DNA from 3 places in the Streptomyces sp. ATLC9 genome. Region 1 is predicted to be linked to each of the others. Evidence: riboswitches for the same ligand, from Rfam matches in the RefSeq annotation. Region 1 holds a riboswitch; each other region holds the start of a gene.
What was found. Region 1 has a riboswitch for cyclic di-AMP ahead of AC2CJA_RS15345 (LysM peptidoglycan-binding domain-containing protein). Riboswitches for the same ligand answer to the same signal wherever they lie in the genome.

Region 1 (4,115 bases):
GCTGGGCCAGTTCGACGGCGTCCAGCGTCTCGGTCAGGGAGCCGATCTGGTTGACCTTGACCAGCAGGGCGTTGGCGGCGCCCTCCTCGATACCGCGGGCCAGGCGCTCGGGGTTGGTGACGAACAGGTCGTCACCGACGAGCTGGACCTTGTCGCCCAGGCGCTCGGTGATGGTCTTCCAGCCGTCCCAGTCGTCCTCGAACAGCGGGTCCTCGATGGAGACCAGCGGGTACGCCTCGACCAGCTCGGCGTAGTAGTCGGTCATCTGGGCGGCGGTGCGCTCCTGGCCCTCGAAGGCGTAGCGGCCGTCCTTGTGGAACTCGGAGGCGGCGACGTCCAGTGCGAGGGCGATGTCCTGGCCGGGGGTGTAGCCGGCCTGCCTGACCGCCTCCAGGATGAGGTCGAGCGCCTCGCGGTTGGAGCCGAGGTTCGGGGCGAAGCCGCCCTCGTCGCCCAGACCGGTGGACAGGCCGCGCTCCTTCAGCACCTTCTTGAGGGTGTGGTAGACCTCGGTACCCCAGCGCAAGGCCTCGGAGAAGGACTCGGCGCCGATCGGCGCGATCATGAACTCCTGGATGTCCACGTTGGAGTCGGCGTGCGAGCCGCCGTTGAGGATGTTCATCATCGGCACCGGCAGCAGGTGCGCGTTCGGTCCGCCGAGGTAGCGGAACAGCGGCAGGTCGGACGCCTCGGAGGCGGCGTGGGCGACGGCCAGCGAGACGCCGAGGATGGCGTTGGCGCCGAGGGAGGACTTGTCCGGGGTGGCGTCCAGGTCGAACATCGCCTGGTCGATCAGGCGCTGCTCGGTGGCGTCGTAGCCGACCAGCTCCGGGCCGATCTGCTCGATGACGGCGAGGACGGCCTTCTCGACGCCCTTGCCGCCGTAGCGGCCCTTGTCCCCGTCGCGCAGCTCCAGTGCCTCGAAGGCGCCCGTGGAGGCGCCGGACGGAACGGCTGCACGGCCGGTGCTGCCGTCGTCGAGGCCGACCTCGACCTCGACCGTGGGGTTGCCTCGCGAGTCGAGGATCTCGCGGGCCACTACGACGTCGATGGACGGCACGAGGGTCTCCTTCGTGTGTGTCGGGCGTGTGTGTCGGGTCTCAGTGCCCTGAGCCTATCCGGCCCGCGCACGCCACCTCGCCGACAGCCCGTGCCATACGGCGGAACGGTGGGTGAAATCGCAGCTCAGAAGGGGCGGGAGCGTTTTGTTTCCAAATTGAATAAACCCGGTGCGGCGCGCCCTCCGCGAAAGGAGGTGACACACCGCACCGGGACGGCGCCGCCGGGTGACGGGCATGGCGCCGGGGCGGGCACAGCAGGGGATCAGACCCGGAGCTGCTGGCCGGGGAAGATCAGGTTGGGGTCGTCGCCGACGACGTCGAGGTTGTCCTGGTAGACCTGCTGCCAGGTGGTGCCGTGGGCGGCGGCGATGGCGCGCAGCGTGTCGCCGGACTTGACCGTGTAGCCGGACCCGGCGTCGCTCCGGTGGCCGTCCGCCCGCTCGGGGGCGCCCTGCGGCCGGGACTGCTCCTGGAACTGTTCCTGAGACCGCCTCTGCGAGTCGGAGTACGCCTGCCCGGAGCCGGAGCCGGAGCCGGCGGAGCGGCCGCCGTCCGGGTCCACCTCGGCCGCGGGTCCGCCCGAGGTGAGGCCGCCCTTCGCGGCGCAGGCCCAGGCACGCGGGCCCTGCATGGCCAGCAGCCGCTCGGCCACGGCGATCTGCTGCTCCCTGGTGGCCAGGTCCGCGCGCGGCGCGTACCGGGTGCCGCCGGCGGCCTCCCAGCTGGACTGGGCGAACTGCAGCCCGCCGTAGTAGCCGTTGCCGGTGTTGATGGACCAGTCGCCGCCGGATTCGCACTGGGCCACCCGCTCCCAGGTGTCGACGGACGCGGCCGAGGCGTCCGGCGCGCCCGCCACCGGGACGGCGATGGCGGCGCCCGCGGCGCCCGTCAGCGCGGCCGCGCGAACGGCCCTGGCGGTGCGGCTGTCGTGCCCTTTGCCGGTGAACAGCATGGACGTTCCTTGTCTCACCGACGCCTGCGAGGTGAGCTGTCGGGTTCGGGCAGTGAGCAAGCCCGGCCGTCCGGGGCGCGGAGCCCCGGACGACTTCACCCCAAGCCGCTCCGGACCGTGCGGCCCGGGGCGGCGCCTACCTGGTTCCCCCGCTCCTGCCCTCGGCGCTGACGCGACGACTGCCCACCGGCCGCCGGCAGGATTCGGCGCTGCGGTCGGTGGCACTCGCGGTGCGAGCGAGACGACGGTAAGCACATGGGGACATATGTCTCAAAGCATGTCAGAAACTGGTGATTCACCCTTTCTGACGCTCGCACGGCCGGAACCCGCAGGTCAGCTGAGGAGCGTTAGGCCGGACAGGAACGACACGCCGCAATCGCCCGGGAGGGTCACGCCGCAGGGCCGTCCGCACTCACCCGAGGGTGAGCTCCTGTCCGGGCAGGATCAGGTCCGGATCCTCGCCCACGACGTCCTTGTTGTTCTCGTACAGGCCGCTCCAGCCGCCCGGGACGCCGTGCTCCTGGGCGATCGCCACGAGCGACTCCCCCGGGCGCACGAGATGGCCCTCGTCCGCCGCACGGGCGCCCAGGCCGCTCACGGTGCCCGCCAGCGCGGGACGCTCGGCACGGGCGGAGCGGTCGGCGGCCTCCCCGGAGCGCTCCTCGCCCACGGCCTCCCGGTCTTCCGCGCCGTCCGCCCCGCGATCCGGCTCCAGTTCGCGCGGATCGCGCTCGCCGCGGTGCTTTCCGGTACCCTCTCCCGGGCCGGCGCGGGAGCCGCCCTCCGCGGCGTCGTCCGCCCCGCCGGCCTCCGTACCGTCCCCGGCGCCGTCGCCCTCCGGCGCCTTCCGCTCGCCCTGGGCGCCGTCCTTCGCGCCGCCGCCGTCCTCGGCCGGGGAGTCCTCCTCCGCCGCGCCGCCGCCCGGCGCGGTGCCGTCCAGGAGACCTCCGCCGCCCCCGCCGTCCCGCGTGTCCTCCTCCGGCAGGAGGTTGTCCGGGTCGATGGCCGGGGCCTCGCCGGTGGTGTCGTGGCGCAGCCCGGCGTTGACGCCGCAGGAGGGCCAGGCCTCCGGCCCCCGGTCGGCGAGGATCTTCTCGGCCACCGCGACCTGCTGGCTGCGGCTGGCGAGGTCGGGTCGCTCGGCGTACGCCGTACCGCCGTACCGCTCCCAGATCTCCTGGGTGAGCTGGAGCCCGCCGTAGTAGCCGTTGCCGGTGTCGGCGCTCCACAGGCCGCCGCTCTCGCACTGCGCGACCCGGTCCCAGGTGTCGAGGTCTGCCGCCTGGGCGCCCGCCGCCCCGAGCAGCGGGATGGCGAATCCCGCGCCGGTCACTCCGGCCGTGACGAAGACGGCGGGAGCCTGGCGGGGGCGGCGGTGTCTACCGTTCCCGGAAAGCATGTGTGGAACCTCTCGTGCGTGGACAGCCGGCAAGGTTGAGCGGTTGACGGTTGAACGTAGCGTCACCGGGCTGATCATCACAAGTCAGTGTCCCGTAGATCACGCACGGATCACGCACATGACCGTGCGTCACCCGCGCACCGGCTCGAACTCCACCGGCAGCTCACGCAGTCCCCGCATGATGAGGCCGCCCCGCCAGCGCAGATCGGCGGATTCCGCCGCGAGCCGCAGGTCGGGGAGGCGTCCCAGCAGGGCCGTCAGCGCGATCCGCCCCTCCAGTCGTGCCAGCGGCGCGCCCAGACAGTAGTGGATGCCGTGGCCGTATCCGAGGTGAGGATTGTCACCGCGCGTGAGGTCCAGGGCGTCCGGGTCCGCGAACCGCGCCGGGTCGCGGTCGGCGGCGGCCAGCACCACCAGCACCGGGTCGCCGGCGCCGATGCGCTGCCCGCCGATCTCCAGCGGCTCGGTGGCGAACCGCCAGGTCGCCAGCTCCACCGGCCCGTCGTAGCGCAGCAGTTCCTCCACCGCCGTCCGCAGCAGCCCGTCGTCGCCGGCCGCCAGCGCGTCCTGGAGCAGCCGCCGCTGCTCCGGGTGGCGCAGCAGCGCGTAGGTGCCGTTGCCGATGAGGTTGACGGTGGTCTCGAAGCCGGCGAACAGCAGGATGAAGGCCATCGCCGCGGCCTCGTTCTCCGTCAGGTGCTCG
Region 2 (4,115 bases), on a different contig from region 1:
CCCGCGCGGCCGGGGCCGCCCTGCTGCTCGGCCTGGCGCTGGCGGCGGTGGTCGCGTACTGCAACGCGACCTCCTCGGCCCGGCTGGCCGCCCGCTACCCGGAATCCGGGGGCACCTACGTATACGGCCGCGAGCGGCTGGGGGAGTTCTGGGGTCATCTGGCCGGCTGGGGCTTCGTGGTCGGCAAGACCGCCTCGTGCGCGGCGATGGCCCTGACGGTGGGCCTGTACGTGTGGCCCGGACAGGCGCGGGCGGTCGCGGTCGCGGCGGTGGTGGCGCTGGTGGCGGTGAACTACGCGGGCGTGCGGAAGACCGCCTGGCTGACCCGCGCGATCGTGACGGTCGTCCTGGCGGTGCTGGCCGCCGTCGTGGTCGTCTGCCTGACCTCCGGCGGGACGGACGCCGCCCGGCCGGTCTTCTGGCCGTCCCCGGACGGGGCGGGCTCCTCCGGGGACGTCTCGCCCGGCGGGGTGCTCCAGGCGGCGGGCCTGCTGTTCTTCGCCTTCGCCGGCTACGCGCGCATCGCCACCCTCGGCGAGGAGGTGCGCGACCCGGCCCGCACCATCCCCCGGGCGATCCCGGTGGCGCTGGGCATCACCCTGGTCGTCTACGCCGCCGTCGCGGTCGCGCTGCTCGCCGTGCTGGGCGGCGACGCGCTGGGCCGGACGACCGCCCCGCTGGCCGACGCGGTGCGTGCGGCGGGCGCACCGGAACTGGTCCCGGTGGTGCGGGCCGGAGCGGCGGTGGCGGCGCTGGGCTCGCTGCTGGCGCTGATCCTCGGCGTCTCCCGCACCACCCTGGCGATGGCCCGCGACCGCCATCTTCCGTCCGCGCTGGCCGCCGTGCACCCGCGCTTCGGCGTGCCGCACCGCGCCGAGCTGGCGGTCGGCGCGGTGGTGGCGGTGGTGGCCGCCACGGCGGACCTGCGCGGCGCGATCGGCTTCTCCTCCTTCGGGGTCCTGGCCTACTACGCGATCGCCAACGCCTCCGCCCTGACCCTGGGCCCCGGCGAGGGGCGACCGCCGCGGATCGTGCCGGTGGTGGGGCTGGCCGGGTGCGTGGTGCTGGCCTTCGCCCTGCCGCTCGCCTCGGTGGTCTCGGGGGCGGCAGTGCTGGCGGTCGGCGCGGCCTCGTACGGGGTGCGCCGCGCGCTCGCCGCACGCGGGGCTTAGCCGTCCCCGCGTCCCCGCGTCCACGTCCAGGGACCCGTGCCGTCCGGCCGGTCCTTGATCGAATCGCCGGGACGCCGGGCGTCGGGGGGATCGGAAGGGTGCGGGGCGACAGGCGGCAGGAGACGGGCGGCGGCAGGGCCCGTATCCGCGCTGTCCCCGTCATCGGCCGCCCGCCGTGGCTGCTGCCCCTCACCGGTCCGGCGGACCTGCTCGACCACCTCCTCGCGGAGGTCGACGCGCACACCGGCGGGCACCAGAGCGACGACATGGCGCTGCTGGCGGTCATGCGCGACCCGGAGGGTCCGGCACCTCCGGCCGGCGGTCACCTTCCGTAGTCGACGTGCGCCCCTCCGCATAACAACTGAGGCAACGTCAGATGGTGTGGCATGCGTCTCATGGGCCGATCCGGCGGTCGAATCGCCCGATTTGGCCCACTGGTGCCCCGATAGTCCTCCGTCAAGAAAGCCCCATGTTCCAAGAGGGGACTTGGAAACCGGAGCGCACCTCTATTAACGTTCGATAACGCAGCGCGGTCGTCACTGTCGCCAAAGAGGGCGGCACCGTGCGCCGTCGCCGAATCCCGTACGCGCAACCCCGTCAACAGCGAGGACGCGCCCAGGGAACCGGGGAACCACCAATTGGGGTGAATCGGACCCATGCGGCCCGTCCGCGTGGATCCGTAGGAGACCTTCCTGCTCCGAACCCGTCAGCTAACCCGGTAGGCGAGAAGGAAGGAAAGGAGAGCGCCTCCGTGGCGTCCAGCAGTCCGGCCCCCGAGGTCTCGTACGACCCGCACACCGCCGCTTTCGCCCCGTTCGGTCCGGAAGGCGACGGCGACCAGCCGGTGTGGAACCCGACCGAGGACTCCGTCCGCCCGGTCCGCGGCCGGCACCGCGTCGTCAAGCAGCGCAACGGCATGGCCCGCAGCGGAGCCGTCCTCGGCGTCGGTGTGATCGCCGCCGTCGGCGCGGGCGGTATGGCCACCGCCAAGGACAAGTCGCCCCTCGCCGTCTCCATGCCGGACGTCGACCTCGGCGCGGTCGCCGAGGGCATCCCCGTCGTCGGCGGTCTCGTCTCCGACAGCCACGACGGCGACTCCGCCTCCCCGGCGGAGAGCGCCGACCCCTTCGGCGGCGCCGTCACCCAGGCCGGCCTGGACACCTCCGAGGCCACCACGACCGTCGTGACGGCGGACGCCGGAGAGGCGCTGCGGGCACGCATCCTCCAGCAGGCCGACCGGCAGCAGACCGGCGCCGCCCAGGCCGCGCTCGAGGAGGCCGCCGACCAGGCAGCGGAGAGGGCGGCCGAGGAGGCCGCCGACCAGGCCGCCGAGGAGGAGGCCGAGCGCGAGCGCAAGGCCGCCGAGGAGGCGGCACGCAAGGCCGAGGCCGAGCGCCTGGCCAAGCTCGCGGCCAGCTACACCCTCCCCCTCACCTCGTACCAGCTCACCTCCACCTTCGGTCAGTCCGGCTCGATGTGGGCCAACAACCACACCGGCCTGGACTTCGCCGCTCCCACCGGCACTCCGGTCAAGGCGGTGCACAGCGGCGAGATCACCGAGGCCGGCTGGGCGGGCTCCTACGGCTACCGCATCATCCTCAGGCTCGACGACGGCACCGAGATCTGGTACTGCCACCTGTCCTCCATGACCGTCACCACCGGCAAGGTGACCACCGGCGACGTCATCGGCCGCGTCGGCTCCACCGGCAACTCCACCGGCGCGCACCTCCACCTGGAGGTCCGTCCCGGCGGCGGCGACCCGGTCGACCCGCTGACCTGGCTGCGGAGCAAGGGCCAGTCCATCTGACGACGCCTGTCCGGCCCGTCCGGCCGGCGTCGCGAAGCACTCCGCTGCCGCACGCCGGCCCCCACACCCCGGCGGCCCCGGTGACTCATCCCCCCCGACACCGGGGCCGCCGGTTCCCCTCCACCGTGTACGGCTACCGCGCAGCCCGTCCCGCCGGCTCCCCGGGGCGCGCGGCGGAGAACAGCAGCCGGTAGCGTGCCACGTCACTGCTCACCAGCCCGGGGAAGTCCCGCACCCGGTCCCACAGCGGGGACGGCCCGCCGATCCCCTCACCCGGCGCCCCCAGCGCGGCGATGTGCGCCCGCTCGCTCTCCCACTCCGCGTAGTTGATCACGTGTGTGCCGTCCGTGCTCAGGTGGAAGTGGGCCGAGATGCCGCCGGGCGGCAGGCCCCCGCCGGCGCCGTCGTCCTCGATCGCGGCGGCCACGGCGTCCACCCACGCCCGCTGCCGCGCCTCGTCGGGCCCCTCGAACTCCACCTCCACGACCACCACGCACCCCGGCTCGGGCCGCCGCCCGGCCCCTTCCCGCTCCTCGGGCCCCTCGGGCAGGCTGCGGTAGCGCCGGGTGCGCGCCAGGCGCAGCCGCTCGATCCCGGGCACCGCGTCGTCGATCTCGTCGTTGCGGTCCTGACGGTGGGTGCGTACGTACTCCTCGTACGCCTCCTCGTCCGTCCACTGGGAGTAGTGCAGCAGAGTCCGGCCGTCGGTCCCGGCGTAGACGCCGTACGACAGGATGTCCGGCGTCGGCCACTCCCGCCTGCCCCAGGTGGCGGCGATGGCGTCCGCCGCGGCCCGCTGCCGCTCGGGTGTGCCGACGTCCCAGGCGCTGATGAGGACGGCTCCGGCGTCGGGGTGGGCGGGGTCGGGGTGTACGGGCATAGCGGGCATGGGTGTGCCTCCTCGTCGGCCAGGGTGTTCCTCGCTTCGCGGAACCACGCTCACATCTCAAGTCGCCTTGAGGTCAAGGCGAACGGGTGGCCGGTCCGCGCGGTCCGGCCACCCGGTCACGGCCGGGAGGGAACGCCTCCGGTCAGGCGGGCAGCCGCTCCTCGATCGCGGCGACGACCTCCGCAGCCTCCGGCTCGGTGCGCGGACGGAACCGGGCGACGGGGGCGCCGTCCGCCGCGACGAGGAA
Region 3 (4,115 bases), on a different contig from region 1:
CGGCTGGTCCTTCCGCGCACTGGGCCGGCCGACGGCGTAGGGTCCGCCCCGCCCCCGGGGCCGCTCAGCCCCCCGGACGGCCGTGGTGCGCGCCTGCGGCCGGGGTCGTCAGCAGGCGACAGGCCGGGTAGCAGAGGGGTGACCCACGACACAGGAGGGATGAGCACCATGGCCATCACCACACTGCGGGACGTCGTCGTACTGGACTGCCCCGAGCCGGGGAGGCTCGCGGACTTCTACGCACGGTTGCTGGGCGGGAAGGTCGAGAGCGAGGGCCGGTGGGCGGAGGTGACGTTCGAATCGGGCTCCCTGAAGGGCCGGACGTTCGCCTTCCAGGAGGCGCGCGGGCACGTGCCGCCGCAGTGGCCGAGCGCCGAGCGGTCGCAGCAGTTCCACCTCGACTTCCACGTGCCCCGCGAGGAGTTGGACGCGGCCGAGCGGGAGGCGCTGGAACTGGGGGCCGAACTGCTCCAGGGCGGCGGGGGCGAGCGCGGTTTCCGCGTCTACCGCGACCCCGCCGGGCACCCCTTCTGCCTCTGCGTCGACTGAGCCGGCCGCCCGCGAGGGAGTGGAGGCGGCGGCGCGCCGCGGAAACACGGAGAAGAGGCGGGCGGGCAAGGAGTGTCCGCACACTCCTTGCCCGCCCGCCTCATGACCGGCTCCGGGCCGGCGAGGGTCAGGACCCTCAGATGCTGACGCCGTTGGCCCGCAGGTAGGCCAGCGGGTCGATGTCCGAGCCGTAGCCGGGGGCGGTACGGATCTCGAAGTGCAGGTGCGGGCCGGTGCTGTTGCCGGTGGAACCGACGGCGCCGATCTGCTGGCCGGCGCTGACCGACTGGCCGGCGCTGACCGACAGCGAGGACAGGTGGCCGTACTGGCTGTACCGGCCGTCCTCGTGGCGGATGACGATCTGGTTGCCGTAGGCGCCGCCCCAGCCGGCGGAGACCACGGTGCCGTTGGTGACGGCCTTAACCGGGGTGCCGGAGGCGGCGGCGAAGTCCTCACCTGTGTGGCCGTTGGACCAGCGCGCGCCCGAGGCCTTGTAGGAGCCGGACGGAGCGGCGTTCACCGGGGCGGTGTAACCGGTGACCGCGGCGCGGTCGCTGCGGTCGGTGCGCTCGGCCTCGGCTCGCTCGGTCTCCTCGGCCTTCGCAGCCGGCTCGGCCTCGGCCTCGACCTGGGGCTTGCTCTCGGTCTCGGCCTGGGGCTTGGCCGCGGCCTTCTGCTGGGCGGCGGCACCGCCCAGGGTGAGCTCCTGGCCCGGGAAGATCAGGTTCGGGTTGTCGCCGATGACCTGGCGGTTGTCCTCGTAGATGCGCTCCCAGCCGCCCTGGACGCCCTGGGCATCGGCGATCTTGAAGAGGGTGTCGCCGCCGGCGACCTCGTAGGAGGTGCCGTTGTCGGCGCCGCTCCGGGCGCGCTCACCGCGGTCCGCGCGCTGCGGCGTGGCCTCGGGCTCGCTCTTCTCCTGCTTCGGCTCGGGCTTGGCCTCGGCCTTCGGAGCGGCGGACGGGACCTGCTCCTCCTGCTCGGTCGGGTTGCTCTGACCGTCGGGGGAGACGGCCGGGGCGGGACCGCCCTTGGTCAGGCCTGCCTTGACCGAGCACACGGGCCAGGCGCCCGGGCCCTGTCCCGCCAGCACCTTCTCGGCGACGGCGATCTGCTGGTCCTTGGTGGCGAGGTCGGCACGCGGCGCGTACTGGGTGCCGCCGAAGGCGGCCCAGGTGCTCTGCGTGAACTGCAGACCGCCGTAGAAGCCGTTACCGGTGTTGATGGACCAGTTGCCCGTGCTCTCGCACTGGGCGACCTTGTCCCAGGTTTCGACGGAGGCGGCGCTGGCCCCGCCGGCGGCCACCAGGGGGAGGGCCATGCCGGCGCCGCCCACGGAGATGGCCAGCGACAGGCGGGTGAGGCGGCTGTTGCGAATACGACGGTGACGTCCGCGTGCGGACATAGGTGTGCTCCTTCTCCTACGCCTGCGAGGTGAGCTGTCGGGTTCGGGCTGGAGTTGCCCGGCCATGTGTGCCGCGGCGCGTGCCGCGGCATGGCTTCACCCCAAGCCGTCCCGTACGGGCCCTGTGGGCCCGGGACGGCGGCTTACCTTGGGTCCCCCGCTCCTGCCATCGGGTGGTGTGGATGGTCCAGCCCGCCGCCGTTGACAGGATTCGGCGTTCGACAGCGGGCCGCCGCACATTCGTACGGCGCGACCAGAAAGGTAGGCATATCGTTTCCGCCGATACAAGCCGATGGGTCACAGGACGCCCGTTTCGAAGGCTTTAATGATCATCCGATCATCACTGTCCGCCGCATTCACCTTCCGAAGAGTGGCGACGCCCCTCCCTGACACCACGTCACACCCCTCCACCACCAGGAGCCATGACGCAGAAGACCCTCCCCGTCACGCAGAGCGACGCACCGGGGAGGGTCGGCTCGTGAGTTGAATCACGAGGAGGTCAAGGAGCTACCCGTCGAGCTGTCCGATGGTGGCGATGGACGGACCGCGCCTGGTCTGCTCGTGGCGGGCGACCGCCTCCGCGTCGCGCAGCACGCGCACCGCGTTCCGCCAGGTGAGCTTGGCGAGGTCGGCCTCGGACCAGCGGCGGTCCAGCAACTCCGCCACCAGGTGCGGGTATCCGGACACATCGCTCAGGTCGGACGGGGTGAAGGCCGTGCCGTCGAAGTCGCCGCCGATGCCGATGTGGTCGATGCCCGCGACCTCGCGCATGTGGTCCAGATGGTCGGCGACCGTCGCCGCCGTGGCCACCGGACGCGGGTTGGCCTCCTCGTACGCGCGTTGGACCGCCAGGCCCCTCTCCGTGCCGTCCAGGGGGTGAAGGCCGTGGGCGCGCATGTTCTCGTCGGCGGCCTCGGTCCAGGCGACGGCGGCCGGCAGCACGAACTTCGGCACGAATGTGGCCATCGCCACACCGCCGTTGACCGGAAGCCGCTCCAGTACGTCGTCGGGGATGTTGCGCGGGTGGTCGCACACCGCGCGGGCCGAGGAGTGCGAGAAGACCACCGGCGCCGTCGTCACGCGCAGGGCGTCGCGCATGGTGGCGGGCGCCACATGGGAGAGGTCCACCAGCATCCCCAGCCGGTTCATCTCCCGCACGACCTCCTCGCCGAAGCGGGTCAGCCCGTCGTGGCGCGGGGTGTCGGTGGCCGAATCCGCCCAGTCGACGGTGTCGTTGTGGGTGAGCGTCATGTAACGCACACCCAGCCGGTACAGGGCGCGCAGTGTGGCCAGGGAGTTGTTGACGCAGTGGCCGCCCTCGGCGCCCATCAGGGAGGCGATGCGGCCCTCGGCGCGGGCCGCCTCCATGTCGTCGGCGGTGAAGGCGGGCCTGAGGTCGGCCGGGTGGCGGTCGGCCAGCCGCCGCACCACGTCGATCTGCTCCAGACAGGCGCTGACGGCGGCGTCGCCGGTCAGATCGGTGCGCACGTAGACCGACCAGAACTGCGCTCCCACCCCGCCCGCGCGCAGCCGCGGGATGTCGGTGTGCAGATGGGCCGACTGGTCACCGGCGATGTCGCGCCGGTCGAGGTCGTAGGCGACCTGCTCGCGCAGCGCCCACGGCAGGTCGTTGTGGCCGTCGGCGACGGGGTATGCCTCCAGCAGTGCCCTGGCCCGTGCCAGCAGCTCGGCGGAGTGGCCCATCTCACCTGCCCCCGAAGCCGAACCCCGCGCCTCCCGCGGCGACCTTGCTCCGCAGCCGCCTGCCCTTCTCCCGCGCCTGGTCCTTCAGCTCCGCCTGGAACCGCTCCATGCGCCCGCGCAGCTCCTCGTCGTGGGCCGCCAGGACGCGGACCGCCAGCAGGCCCGCGTTGCGCGCGCCGCCGACCGAGACCGTGGCGACCGGGACCCCGGCGGGCATCTGGACGATGGACAGCAGGGAGTCCATGCCGTCCAGGTGCCGCAGCGGCACGGGGACGCCGATCACCGGCAGCGGGGTGACGGAGGCGAGCATGCCCGGCAGGTGGGCCGCTCCCCCGGCACCCGCGATGACCGCCTTCAGCCCGCGTCCGGCCGCCTCGTCGCCGTAGGCGATCATCTCGTGCGGCATGCGGTGGGCGGAGACGACGTCGACCTCGTAGGGGACCTCGAACTCGTCCAG

Region 2: linked by a shared signal. The riboswitch ahead of AC2CJA_RS02705 (M23 family metallopeptidase) and the one ahead of AC2CJA_RS15345 (LysM peptidoglycan-binding domain-containing protein) in region 1 are both predicted to bind cyclic di-AMP.
Region 3: linked by a shared signal. The riboswitch ahead of AC2CJA_RS04425 (transglycosylase family protein) and the one ahead of AC2CJA_RS15345 (LysM peptidoglycan-binding domain-containing protein) in region 1 are both predicted to bind cyclic di-AMP.

The regions. Positions count from the first base shown of each region.
Region 1 is NZ_JBXUOY010000134.1:4,427-8,541, forward strand. Features, by position in the region: gene eno (phosphopyruvate hydratase) at 1-1,060, opposite strand, end outside; gene AC2CJA_RS15345 (LysM peptidoglycan-binding domain-containing protein) at 1,324-2,013, opposite strand; cyclic di-AMP (ydaO/yuaA leader) riboswitch at 2,020-2,190, opposite strand; gene AC2CJA_RS15350 (transglycosylase family protein) at 2,426-3,412, opposite strand; gene AC2CJA_RS15355 (cytochrome P450 family protein) at 3,542-4,115, opposite strand, start outside.
Region 2 is NZ_JBXUOY010000012.1:22,557-26,671, reverse strand. Features, by position in the region: gene AC2CJA_RS02715 (APC family permease) at 1-1,172, shown strand, start outside; gene AC2CJA_RS02710 (hypothetical protein) at 1,271-1,507, shown strand; cyclic di-AMP (ydaO/yuaA leader) riboswitch at 1,775-1,912, shown strand; gene AC2CJA_RS02705 (M23 family metallopeptidase) at 1,924-2,979, shown strand; gene AC2CJA_RS02700 (antibiotic biosynthesis monooxygenase) at 3,113-3,868, opposite strand; gene AC2CJA_RS02695 (glutathione peroxidase) at 4,011-4,115, opposite strand, start outside.
Region 3 is NZ_JBXUOY010000022.1:15,710-19,824, reverse strand. Features, by position in the region: gene AC2CJA_RS04435 (UDP-glucose dehydrogenase family protein) at 1-40, shown strand, start outside; gene AC2CJA_RS04430 (VOC family protein) at 169-549, shown strand; gene AC2CJA_RS04425 (transglycosylase family protein) at 686-1,954, opposite strand; cyclic di-AMP (ydaO/yuaA leader) riboswitch at 1,959-2,178, opposite strand; gene AC2CJA_RS04420 (dipeptidase) at 2,462-3,658, opposite strand; gene purE (5-(carboxyamino)imidazole ribonucleotide mutase) at 3,660-4,115, opposite strand, start outside.